DNA from 3 places in the Neobacillus sp. S1227 genome. Region 3 is predicted to be linked to each of the others. Evidence: riboswitches for the same ligand, from Rfam matches in the RefSeq annotation. Region 3 holds a riboswitch; each other region holds the start of a gene.
What was found. Region 3 has a riboswitch for cobalamin ahead of ACZ5AE_RS15865 (ABC transporter substrate-binding protein). Riboswitches for the same ligand answer to the same signal wherever they lie in the genome.
Positions count from the first base shown of each region.

Region 1: linked by a shared signal. The riboswitch ahead of ACZ5AE_RS12050 (prenyltransferase/squalene oxidase repeat-containing protein) and the one ahead of ACZ5AE_RS15865 (ABC transporter substrate-binding protein) in region 3 are both predicted to bind cobalamin.
Region 2: linked by a shared signal. The riboswitch ahead of ACZ5AE_RS18685 (ribonucleoside-diphosphate reductase subunit alpha) and the one ahead of ACZ5AE_RS15865 (ABC transporter substrate-binding protein) in region 3 are both predicted to bind cobalamin.

Region 1 is NZ_AP038276.1:2,369,443-2,373,726, reverse strand. It holds gene ACZ5AE_RS12060 (ECF transporter S component family protein) at 1-222, opposite strand, end outside; gene ACZ5AE_RS12055 (DUF4430 domain-containing protein) at 222-890, opposite strand; gene ACZ5AE_RS12050 (prenyltransferase/squalene oxidase repeat-containing protein) at 893-2,188, opposite strand; cobalamin riboswitch at 2,325-2,515, opposite strand; gene ribH (6,7-dimethyl-8-ribityllumazine synthase) at 2,654-3,121, opposite strand; gene ACZ5AE_RS12040 (bifunctional 3,4-dihydroxy-2-butanone-4-phosphate synthase/GTP cyclohydrolase II) at 3,141-4,284, opposite strand, start outside.
Region 2 is NZ_AP038276.1:3,748,074-3,752,357, forward strand. It holds gene ACZ5AE_RS18680 (ribonucleotide-diphosphate reductase subunit beta) at 1-64, opposite strand, end outside; gene ACZ5AE_RS18685 (ribonucleoside-diphosphate reductase subunit alpha) at 80-2,368, opposite strand; cobalamin riboswitch at 2,506-2,705, opposite strand; gene ACZ5AE_RS18690 (OsmC family protein) at 2,792-3,241, opposite strand; gene ACZ5AE_RS18695 (cysteine hydrolase family protein) at 3,374-3,910, opposite strand; gene ACZ5AE_RS18700 (LLM class flavin-dependent oxidoreductase) at 4,154-4,284, opposite strand, start outside.
Region 3 is NZ_AP038276.1:3,155,941-3,160,224, reverse strand. It holds gene ACZ5AE_RS15875 (DUF1510 family protein) at 1-5, shown strand, start outside; gene ACZ5AE_RS15870 (hypothetical protein) at 523-1,107, shown strand; cobalamin riboswitch at 1,322-1,511, shown strand; gene ACZ5AE_RS15865 (ABC transporter substrate-binding protein) at 1,679-2,662, shown strand; gene ACZ5AE_RS15860 (FecCD family ABC transporter permease) at 2,659-3,699, shown strand; gene ACZ5AE_RS15855 (heme ABC transporter ATP-binding protein) at 3,700-4,284, shown strand, end outside.

The DNA of each region.
Region 1 (4,284 bases), 790 kb from region 3:
AGAACCTATCACGGTTAGGATAGCGATAATTAATCCGAACCGAGCTCCATAAATTAATGCCGAGCAAATAATAATGACCGTTGATGGCTGGACATTGGGAATCATCCCCATATAAATCCTGCCTACAATGCTTAAAGTTGCTAAGCACGCCATTAAAGTCATGTTCCTTAACGTTAAAAGATGCCGGACCTTGGGCTTAACAATGGAAAGAGGGTTACCCATCACTTATCCTCCCTGTAATCCAGTACATAATTCCATTCAAGCGTATCTCCGGGATTAACATCCTTAACACCAGATGAACGGTCCCCTTTGACACCATTTATTCTGTAACTCCAGCCGCTGTATGGTCCTTTATCAAACTCACGCCACCCGCCGATACCTTTAGTATAAAGCATGGCACCGGACCCGGTGGTTTCAAGCTTAACGCCTGCTTCTTGACAAGCTTGTTTCAAAACATCGGCTGCCTTCGTTTGTTCGTTTATTTCCACTTTTCTAGGCGCAATTAAATAGCCATCAGGCGTCTTTATTGAAACAGTTACTGTGTCCTGCTTTTTTTCAACTGCCTGTGCAGATGCTGGTGCCGAGCTGCTGACTGGCTGCTGCGTTACCGTTGAGGTTTGTTTTACAGGCTGAGTAGTTATTACTTTTACTGTTGAATTTTTTCCACCAGTATCAGACGACGTTGCTTCTTCATCAGAAACAATCCCTTCTACATTCTCTACAGTTTCAGCAGCGGTTTGCTGATCCTGCTGAACTTGTTTAACCTGAGGGGTGGTTGTTGTCGTTGTAATCGTTTTGCCCGGAGTATAGCCATATAAAGCATAGCCAATCCCGCCGATAACCAAAAGCCATGATGCAATATCACCGATGATTTTCTGCCAGCCTTTCATGGTTACACCCCCAAGAACTTTCTTCTAAGAACTAAAGCCAGTGCCCCAATAAATGCGGTAGTTCCTCCTACCTTGAGGTTATTAGGATTGATGGTACCACTTTCTTTTTCAACTTTAACCTCGACTTTGGGTTCACTCACTGCTGTTTGAACTGCCGCTGGCTGCTGGACGACAATCACTTGCGGCTGTGAAGATGTTTTTCCTGTAGATCCTGCTGCGCCGGCATTATTATTCGTAAGGATTTCCCTAACTACCTCTTTTGTTGACTCTGAGACAGGTAATTTTGAAACGTCTGTTGTCGGTGTGACAGTCACATAATTATTGTTGTTTACTACTGTTGGTGTTGGAGCGGGTGTAGAGGGCTGTGATGGTACAGGCTCCTCATTTGCTTGATATGGAAAACTAAAAAGTTTGTCTCCCGATTTAAATTTATCGTAAGCCACTAAAGCTTGAAAAACCTGCTCTGTTGCAAAACTATTCTCTGCCGTTTCAGACTTCATCCATTTATAGCCGCCATTTCCTATTTCATAGGTGAATAGATGGTTAACAGGATTTTTTCCATCCTTAGTGAATTCTGTCGAAGTCGGGTCAACCCCAATAGAGGAAAGTCCAATTACCACTTGGGCTGTTGAAGATGAATTTTCTCCCCAATTATCAAAACCGCCATTAGCTGTTTCAACCGCTTTTAAATAAGTGACGGCACTATTGATGTCAGCTTTGACAACAGCATCTGACTTATGCTTGCCTAAAGCAGTCAACACCATTCCTGTTGTATCCGGATCAGCTTGTTCACTTGTTGATCCAGCCCAGTTCCAGCCGCCGGCGGTTGAATCCATAGATGTAATCTTGTCAATAAGTTTATCCTTAGTCCATAACGCATCAGTTGGGATAGTGTAATCTGCACTATCTAATGCAATTAAGGCATAAACATAGGCTGTAAATGAGGTCAAGGAAGTATCACTGTAAGCCATTTTTATTAAGTCTTGCCCTTCAAAATTAGCCGGATCTGCCCCTAATGCACGAACAGCCAAGATTGTTTTATGAAGTTCCGTTCCTTTTAAATCAGTTCCATTTACCCTGCTTTTCAGCTTCATTAGATAGTCCTGCTTGTTCGCTGTCGTAAGTTTCCCTGCTTTTGAAAGCGTAATTGCCAGCCAATCTGAATTTAGCTCTCCTGCCTGAACATGTTCAGCAGAAGAGGCTATCTGGGTGCTGACATCCTCAGCTGCATAAGCATTGTAAGGTACCGCCAGCGCAAGTGCACCCGCAATTACCATCAACTTTGTTGCTTTTCTCATTTTTTCTCTCTCCCTTTCTATCTTTACCCAAAACTTGACATAAAAAAATCCTCCTATCAGCTAGGAGGAGGTGTTATGTATGCTAAGTAACAAACGAGTGACGTTTCCTGCTTAACACTCTCCCATCCACGTAGGCATTTGTGTTTAAAAACAGGCAGGTTTCCTGGCTCATGGTCATTGCTTCCTATGTCTTCCCATCTTTGCGACAGTGACATCGTATAGGTTGCTCCCATTTACAGTGGCGGGACCGCGTTGGCTTTTAACCAACTTCCCTATTAAGCTAAGAGTCTTGTTTTAGACTTTAGCACCAGTTTTTTTAAAGATTATTTTTTTATGCTGTTATAATTATAGTAAAAGACTGGTTCATTTGTACATGTTTTTTATTTTTCTTTTCATTTTAATATTCAATTTTTTGAATTAAACAGGCAGAGAGCACCCTAAAAAGGTGCCCCCTAAGTTTTCTCTTTATTCAAAATTCCTTGTTAGGTTGGCCATTTCGATTGCGCCAGAAGCAGCTTCCCAGCCTTTGTTGCCTGCTTTTGTACCAGCCCTCTCGATTGCCTGCTCGATTGAATCTGTGGTCAATACCCCAAAGATAACTGGAATGCCCGTGTCAAGCGTGATGCGGGATACTCCTTTTGCCACTTCATTACACACGAAATCAAAATGTGGTGTGGAACCGCGGATAACTGTACCAAGAGTGATAACTGCGTCATATTTTTTGCTGTCAGCCATTTTTTTTGCGATTAATGGAATCTCAAATGCGCCTGGAACCCACGCGACATCCACATCAGCCTCATTCACTCCATGGCGCTTTAAAGCATCCTGTGCCCCAGACAATAATTTGCTTGTTATAAATTCATTAAAACGTCCAACTACGATTCCGACTTTCAGTCCTGTACCAACTAAATTCCCTTCAAAAATATGTCCCATTTTCTATTCCTCCGTATTTTTAATAATGAAGCAGATGACCTAATTTATCATGTTTGGTTCTTAAATAACTTTCGTTTTCGGGTCTCATTTCCATTTGCAGCGGTACCCGCTCGACTACCTCCAGATCATATCCCTTTAGTCCCTTAATTTTGCGCGGATTATTCGTTAATAACATCATTTTTTTGATGCCAAGATCTCTTAAAATTTGTGCACCAATTCCATAATCCCTTAAATCAGGCTTAAAGCCGAGTTTTTCATTTGCCTCTACCGTATCATAGCCTTGTTCCTGAAGCTCATAAGCCTTCATTTTGTTAAGGAGGCCAATGCCTCTGCCTTCCTGGCGCATATACAACAGGACACCATTGCCGGCTTGTTCAATCTGCATCAAAGCGGCGTGGAGCTGCGGACCGCAGTCACAGCGGTAAGATCCAAAAACATCACCCGTTAAGCATTCCGAATGAACCCTGACCAGAACTGGCTTCTCCGGGTCAATTTCACCTTTAATGAGTGCAACATGCTCTTTTTCGTCTACCATATTGGAATACCCGATTGCTTTAAAATCACCATATTCAGTCGGCAGCTTGATTTCCACTTCCCTTTTTACCAATTTATCCTTCTGATTTCGATATTCAATCAGATCTTTGATCGTAATCATTTTCAGCCCCAGATTATCTGCGATTTTTCTAAGCTGCGGGACCCGTGCCATCGTACCGTCTTCATTCATGATTTCACAAATCACGCCAGCAGGCTTGGCTCCAGATAATTTGGCAAGATCGACAGCTGCTTCTGTGTGACCTGTTCTTCTAAGGACGCCGCCTTTTTTAGCGATAAGCGGAAAAACATGGCCAGGCCGTTTAAAATCGGCAGCTTTTGACTGAGGATCAATCAAATTCATGATTGTTGCTGACCGTTCAAAGGCAGAAATACCTGTTGTAGAATTTTTATGATCAATGCTGACTGTAAATGCAGTCCCATGCGGGTCGGTATTGTTCGCTACCATCGGCATTAAATCCAGCTTTTTTGCTAATTCTTCCTCAATCGGAACACAGACAAGACCTCTCCCGTGGGTCACCATCAAATTAATAACCTCAGGAGTTGTTTTTTCTGCAAGCGCTATGAAATCTCCCTCATTTTCTCTATCCTCATCGTCGCAAACGATGATA
Region 2 (4,284 bases), 590 kb from region 3:
TAATCCCTGTTGATTTGTTTGGAAACTCAGGATTTAGCAACTTTATTTTTTTCAAAGTGTTCATCTTTAGTTCCTCCTGTTAGCTATGGCAAGCTTCGCATTCCTCGATTTCCGTTTGCGATGTACTTCTTACGTAGTACGTCGTCTTTAACCCCTGCCGCCACGCTTCCATATGAAGTTTCAGCAGCTCCTTCGCCTTGATATCATGCCGGACATAAAGGTTGAAGCTGATTGCTTGGTCGATATGGCGGGAGCGGGCCGCATTTTGTTTAATGCTCCACAATTGATCTAACTCATGCCTGGCCCGGCGATAATAGAGATATGTTCGATGATTCAAATCTGGTGCTGTCACTTTAAATTTAAAGTTTTTCTTTTCTTCTGCGTATTCGACTGAATAGATGGGGTCAATGCCATCGGTTGAACCACCAATCTTGGCTGTTGATGAATTGGGTGCGATGGCCATTAGCCAGCCATTCCGGAGACCATATTGAGCGACTTCTCTTTCTAACTCCAGCCACCTATCAGACCGATAATTTTTCCGTACAAAATACTCACCTGTCTGCCACTCAGATCCAAGGAACTTGCTATAGGCTCCCTTCTCTCGGGCCAATTCCATTGAGGAACGGATAGTATAGTAGGCAATATCCTCGTACAGTTCATCCGCAAAATCAACGGCTAACTCAGATTCCCATTGAATCCCCTTCAATGCTAAAAGATGATGCCATCCAAACGTGCCAAGGCCAATGGCTCTAAATTTTCTATTTGTCAGCTGCGCCTGACCTACGGAAATAGTATTTAAATCGATCACGTTATCAAGCATTCTTACCTGAATACGGATCAAACGTTCCAGCACTTCGGACAGCACGGCTTTCGCAAGATTGATAGATGATAAATTACATACCACGAAATCCCCCGGTTTACGAACAATCACGACATTTCCATCTTGATCCTGGTATTCGTTCACAATCTTCGTCGCTGACATATTTTGCGTGATTTCCGTACAAAGATTGCTGCAGAAAATCGAGGTGCGGCCCTTTCCTAATAGATGTTTATTGGGATTTTGCCGGTTGACCTCATCCCGATAAAACATATATGGCGTGCCCGTTTCCAATTGAACCATCATGATTCGCGCCATAATATCCATAGCCCTATACGTTTTTCGGGGCAGTAAAGGGTGGTTAACAGCCTCTTCATATTTCTCCGTAAAATATTTCTGGTCAATTTCATCGTAAAAATCCTCCAATCCTAAAGGATTTCCATCTGTATCTTTCCAACCCATAACCTGTTTCACTTGATGAGGGCAAAAGGTATGCCACTCGCCGATGCTTCTGCCATTCCCATCGGTCTCCTGCAGTTTTTCCATAAAAAGATCTGGCACGCAGACACCTGTAAAAATATCATGTGCCTTCCGGCGTTCGTCGCCATTGTTCGTTTTCAAATCTAGGAATCCGTTCATCAAGTCCTTGTGAAACAAATCCAAATAAACGGCCATTGCCCCTTGGCGCTGGCCTAACTGATCAACACTGACGGCGGTATCGTTGACTAATTTAACCCAAGGCACGACACCAGAGGAATTCCCCTTAAACTTTTTAATATCTGAGCCTAATGCCCTCACCTTTCCATAGTAAATCCCAATTCCACCTCCATCTTTGCTTAATCTAGCAATATCCCAATTGTTTAAATAAATGCCATCAAGCGAATCGTCCACCGTATCAATGAAGCAGGAAGATAGCTGACCGAAGCTTTTTCCGGCATTCGCCAAAGTTGGTGTGGCCACTGTCATAAATAAATTGCTCAATGCCCAATATGCTTCCTTAACCAGCTTTAACCGAACATCTTGGTTCTCTTTTTTCATGATGGTCATGGCGATGACCATAAAACGTTCCTGCGGAAGCTCGTAGATATTTCGATTATGGTCCCTTGCAAGATACCGGTCCGCCAATAAGAACAACCCAATGTAATTAAATAACTCATCCCGCTCAGGAAGAATTTCTCTTGCTAATTCATCCATTTCCACTTTGCTATATAAATTTAATAGGTCACTAGAATAAATCCCTATACTCGTTAAATGTTTAATCAAGCCGTAAAAATCTCCATATTTTAAAGAAGAATCATAACCTCTGTTTTCTGCTGCCTTTTGATAGAGTTCATTCACATACAACCGCGCGGCGACAAAAGTCCAATCTGGCTGGTCTATTGCAATTTGGTTAACTGCATAGAAAAGCGCCTGCTGATTTGCCTCTTTTTTGGATAATCCAAGTTCCCTAATTTGTTTTTGCAGCTCTGTTGTATCGAGTTGATATTTCTCAGAGGCTTGCCTAATTGTTTCTAAAACTTCATGTAAATGTGATTTTTCCTGTGTGGTCAAGGATATCTTCCCCCTAAAAATAAAAAATCCGCTTCGGGAGACCGAGCGGATGAAACGAGCACACAACAAAAGAGAATAGTGAAACTATGTCTTCCCTTTGTCGCCGTCGTTTCCTCTTCTCAATCCCCGAAGAAGTTGAAACATCTTAAGAAAGACAGGTCTCCTGACTCATGCATCACCCTACTCAGAGCCCTTCCCATATAAGCACCTATTTTCATAAGAACTCTTATACAGTGGTTTGCTCATTTCGTCAGCATTTACAGTTGCGGGGGCAGTTCCGGCATCACACCGGATTCCCTATTAAGCCGTGTTCGGCATCTTCCCTTAAGGCTAACACAATATATAGTTTTCATATTTGCAAATTAAACAACATATAGAAAAACTAATATCAATATTAGTACATGCTCATTTTTTGGTCAAGTATTATTTTGCATCAACAACAACATTTGGCTCTACTGAAAAATTGATGCTTGGCCGTAATGTCTGCGAAATAAAGCAAGCTTTTTCAGCGCGGACTGCAATCTCTTGCAATTTTTCTGGAGAGATTCCAGAGTCGCTGCTAATATAAAAAACTGGGCGATGGATAATCTGTTTAAACTTTAATTTACCGTCCTCCCTGTCGACAACGCCCTCAGAAACAACCTTGAGTTTTTCTACCTCAATTTTTCGATTCCCCAGCATCGCCCCCAGTGTAATCATGTAACAATTATTGGATGCAGAAATAAGCAATTCTTCAGGATTCGAACCGATTCCTGGACCATCCATATCCGCCGGTGCGGAGACAGTAATATCAAGCCCGCCCCCTTGAATATGTCCCTTCCCATTCCGGTCTCCCTGCCAACTGCCATTTACTGTAAAGTGAAAGCTTTCCATTTTGCAAATACCCCTTTATCATTTTTTTGAACCATCCTTATTAAACCTTTCAACAAATATTTCAAAAACCCTGCAAAAAATGACAAAAAGGAATCTTACATTATGAATGCAAAATTCCTCTATTCCCCTATTTTATTTAAAAACTACTTCTTTTGCGGGTAAGACCACAATCTGATGTTCAGGAGTTTTCACCCCTCTTAGGGTACTATTGTGGTGATTTATTATTTGCTCGGCGGGATAAATGCCATTAACAGTGGTATGACCGTCCTCAACTAATGTAACATCAAAACCTTGTGACAAGGCTGCACGGCAAGTCGTATCTATGCAAAATTCCGTTCTTACCCCGACTACAACAAGGTTGGTCACACCTCGATTTCGCAACTCGTCTTGCAATTCAGTCTGATAAAAAGAATCCGCCGCCCGTTTATGGATCACAATATCCTGATCGCGTGGAGTGATCCCAGGAGCAAACTGCCAAAACTGTGTTCCCCTCTCCAGCAAATCCCCTTCCGGACCGTCAAACTGAATATAAAAGACCGGGACATTTTCCTCATTTGCTTTGGCAATCATCTTTTGTATCACGGAAAAAACTTCATCCTTTTTATAGGTCCCCCAAATCGGGCCTAACTGCACATCGATGACCAATAACGCTGACTTTCCTACTCCCATATGAATTCATTCCCCTTTCTTATTTCTTTTTTATATTTTTTAGATCTTGCCACTTACAATTCTTTCATCCCCCTCCATGATTTTCACACAAATATAAATATAAAAAAACCGCAAATATCATAAAAGATTTTTGCGGTTTTTTGGAGGTGGACCCTTTAATGGATTTATCGATAAGTATTGTTTGGTCTAGTCTTTATGAATGTTATTTTAGGACGCTAGATGAAGACATTCTCAGCCATTTCCCTATTTCCCGTCCACAATTTCCTTTAATATTTCATACGACCGTTTTTGTTTTTCCACATCATAGATATAAGACACTGCCATAAGTTCATCCACATTATATTTTTTCTGAAACGCTAACAGTTGTTCCCGGA
Region 3 (4,284 bases):
CATAATATGGAAAAATAGGATGTACTAAAGGAACATTCTAAGGCTGTCTAGAAACACTAGGCAGCCTTTTTATTTCGCTTGGGAGTTACATTAAGGGATGTCGTAAAGATGTCTCTATCGCGATAAGAATATTTTTTGGACTCAATCCGTCAAAGGATTGGGTCTTTTTTGTTAATGAAGAGTGCGAATGTATATTCTGTAATAAGATGTGAGAGTAGGATTAGGGGTAATCTGAGAGTACTTCAATCTTGAGGTCCATCTACGCATCGAAGGAACAGGAATGTTATTTTTAACTCATACTTAGTTTAGTTAAACAAAGGAAAAAAGTTTTTAACTTTAAATTTTGATTATTATAAAAAATCTAAGTTTATGTCGTTTGATGTCTGCGTTATAATGAAAGTGTGTTGTCGGAATTTTTATAAGATTACTAAAATAGTTCTTTATCTATATTTTTAAAAGGTGAACCTTACCAAAGGCTTATACATTTTAACGAAAATATACCACTTCGAGGAGATGGCTGTATTGTCAATAGAATTGCTATCGAAAAACACAGCGGAAGTTTTTAGTGCAATTATGAGAGAGCCCAATTGGGATAAAATGGAGTTGGAACAAGGGATTAGGAAGATTTTTTTACAAGCAAGAGAAAGTGTGGGTTCTCCTGAAGCATATTTAGAGTCACTCTTAGGGAATGTTACATTTCAATATGCATATACCAATACTGCTTTATCTTTTTTAACGGAGTGCATTGAAGAAGAGGAGTTTTTCTCGCATGAAAGCTTCCAATCCATCATGGAAAATGTTCCTAAACAAGTGAAAGATGCTAATTTCATAGCTGAAAACATGCCAAGGTTTAAGGAACTGGTATACAAAGGTGTAACCATTGAAGAACAAGTAGGCCTTGCAGAAAACATTTATTTCCATACCAAGCTAGTGAACGATTTATTGATTGGATTTATCGGGATCTTCCTGGAACCGAATAATAGGAATTATATGGAGAGTTACATGGAATATTCCTCTAAAGTAGTCGGTGATACCGTTATGCACTATTGCCAAACTTATTCCAATCATATTCTAGAAGCGATAAATTTGATGTATTCGACTAAATAGAAAGCTATTGTTCCTGAAAGTCTATTTAATTCTATACATTTGAATACAAATATCTAGGTTTGCGTCATGCGTTTGAAATTCCTCAAGTCTAGTTTTAGGCATCACTTGAATGTTTACCATTGATACTGGTCCGTTTCTTTATCCCCAAGCCAAATATTTGCTTATCATGAAGTATTTGCTATAATACTAGTTGAGTAATTTGCTTGACCAATTGAATCTTACATAGCTAGTAGGTGCCTTGTCATTGGATGAGGTTAAAAGGGAAGCCGGTGTGAATCCGGCGCGGTCCCGCCACTGTTATTCGGGGATAACCTCGCAGTTCCACTGTTCCAGCTAAGGAATGGGAAGGAGAGGAAATCACGTTACCCGTAAGCCAGGAAACCTGCCTATTAAGCTTGCCAACGAAATCCTTCGCGGAAAAGGATCGGCATAATCAGTATTAAATATGTTTATTTTTTCTGATTTTCGCGCGCCCTGTTTCCAAATTGAAACAGGGCTTTTTCGTTGTTTTGGGAAAGACTTCAAGATATCAAGCTCATCTCAATCTATAAACGAAGGGAAGAGTGGAGTAATGAAAAAGTGTTTGGCATTAATTTTGACTGTATTGATGATGGTAACAATCAGCGCATGCGGGGCAGCAAATGAATCTGCTGATGCAGATAAAAACCTAAAATCGGAAACTGCTGCAAGTGCGGAGGTAAAGAATAAAGCAACCGTTTACCCGCTTACGGTGAAGGATGCAACGGGTGCTGAAGTAACTTTTGATAAGGCGCCGGAACGAATTGTATCCACGTCTCCATCAGAAACGGAAATTCTTTTCGCTCTAGGCCTGGGCGATAAAATTTATGGAGTATCAGATTTTGATGATTACCCTAAAGAAGCAGCGACAAAGCCAAAAGTAGGCGGGGTGACAAAGCCAAATGAGGAAGCGATTATTGCTGCTAATCCGGATTTAGTAATCGGCGGCATTTCAATGAAGAATGATATTGCCGAGAAATTTCGCGGTTTAGACCTTACGTTATATAAAACTGAGCCGAAAAAGATAGAGGATATTTTAAATAATATTATCCAAATTGGCATCATTACAGATACTCAGGAAAAAGCAGAAGAACTCGTGGCTCAAATGAAGGAAGATATTCGCACAGTAACAGAAGCAGCTGCAACCATTAAGGACGAAGATAAGAAAAAAGTATATATTGAATTTTCTCCAGGCTGGACGGTTGGCAAGGGTGAATTTATGGATGAACTGATTACAATGGCTGGCGGCGTTAACATTGCCTCTGATCTGAAAGGCTGGAATGCCATTAATGAAGAGAAGATCATTCAGGATAACCCGGATGTCATTTTGTATTCCGCAAATGTTGTTGATGATAAGTCTGGCAAACCGCTCGAGGAATTAATTAAATCTCGAAGTGGCTGGGATAAGATTACAGCCATTCAAGAAGGTCGTCTGACAGGGATTGAAGGTAATCTTATGTCCAGACCCGGACCAAGAATAACAGATGCACTGAAGCAAATCGCCGCAGCCATTTATCCGGAATCGGTTAAGAAATGAAAAAAAGATTAGCAATATGGGGGGGAGCGGGTTTCGTTCTCCTTCTTTTCTCCATGGTCATTAGTTTATCACTTGGTTCTGCGAATCTAGCCCTTTCGCAAGTTTGGGGGATTCTCTTACACCAGCTGCCTATTTTACAAAGTCTCATAGATTCCAGCTGGCCAGAATCAGCTGAGCAAATCATTTTAAAAGTTCGTTTGCCGCGTGTTGTTCTTGCCATTCTTGTTGGAGCGTGCTTATCACTTGCCGGTGCTGGCTTTCAAGGAGTGTTACGCAACCCGTTAGCGGATCCGTATACATTAGGGGTAGCATCTGGGGCTGCGGCAGGGGCTGCTTTCATTATTTTATTCGGGTTTCATACTGTTTTATTTGGTAAATGGACGATACCGCTTGTTGCATTTGTGACCGGGCTGATTAGTTTGCTGGTGGTCCTCCGTTTAGCAAATGTACAGGGAAAGTTTAAACTAGAAACAATCATTTTATCTGGGGTTGTCGTTTCTGCTTTTCTTGGGTCACTTGTTTCCTTTATGGTGTCAATGTCCGATCAGGTGGTGAATGAAATCGTCTTTTGGCTGATGGGGAGTTTGGCCTTAAGAGGTTGGGCCTTTACCTTTGTGCTCATGCCTTATTTAGCATTTGGAATAGTGGTGCTGCTGTCGTATGGACGTACACTAAATTTATTTGCATTAGGAGAGCGGCAGGCAGCACATTTGGGTGTCAACATCAAACGTACACGGCTCGTTGTGTTGGTCGTTTCCACCCTAATCACCTCTGCTGCCGTGTCAATCGTAGGAACGATTGGTTTTGTCGGACTTGTCGTCCCACACTTAGTGCGGCTAATAGTTGGGCCGGATTACCGAATATTACTGCCATTGTCTGTGATATTCGGTGCCATATATGTCCTTTGGGCAGATACAATTGCCCGTACATTACTTAACCCAACGGAAATTCCGCTCGGGGTTGTGACCGCATTTCTTGGCGCTCCATTCTTTGCGTATTTGCTTCGCAGAAACAAGCAAATGTCAGGGGGAAGTTGAATGATGTTTATTGAAGTGGAAAGCTTAAGTAAACGGTTTGACAGCCAGTCTGTCCTGGAGGATATTAGCTTTTCTGTCAAACGTGGAGAATGCTTGGGAATCATTGGACCAAACGGAAGCGGCAAGTCTACATTGCTGAAGCTATTGTCGGGAGTGGATTGTGCGACGGCCGGAAAAATTGAACTAAATGGGAAACGGATTGAACAATATACCCGCAAGGAACTAGCCAAATGGTTAGCTGTATTGCAGCAGGAATCACTGCCTCCAATTGGATTTACAGTCAGAGAGGTTATCGAACTGGGGCGGTTTCCTTTTCAAAATTGGCTAGGAGAAGAAAAAAACGAGATTGAACCACTAATCGATTCCATTATCGAAAAAATGGGGTTAACTGAGTTACGTGATCGCCTGCTTGAAAGCCTAAGCGGGGGGGAGCGGCAGCGAGTAGCGCTTGGAAAGACGATGGCCCAGCAGCCAAAGCTGCTGATGCTTGATGAGCCGACCACCTATCTCGATATTGGTCACCAAGTCCTTTTGATGGATCGGATTCGAGAATGGCAGCAAGAAGAGGATATGACCGTAATCGCG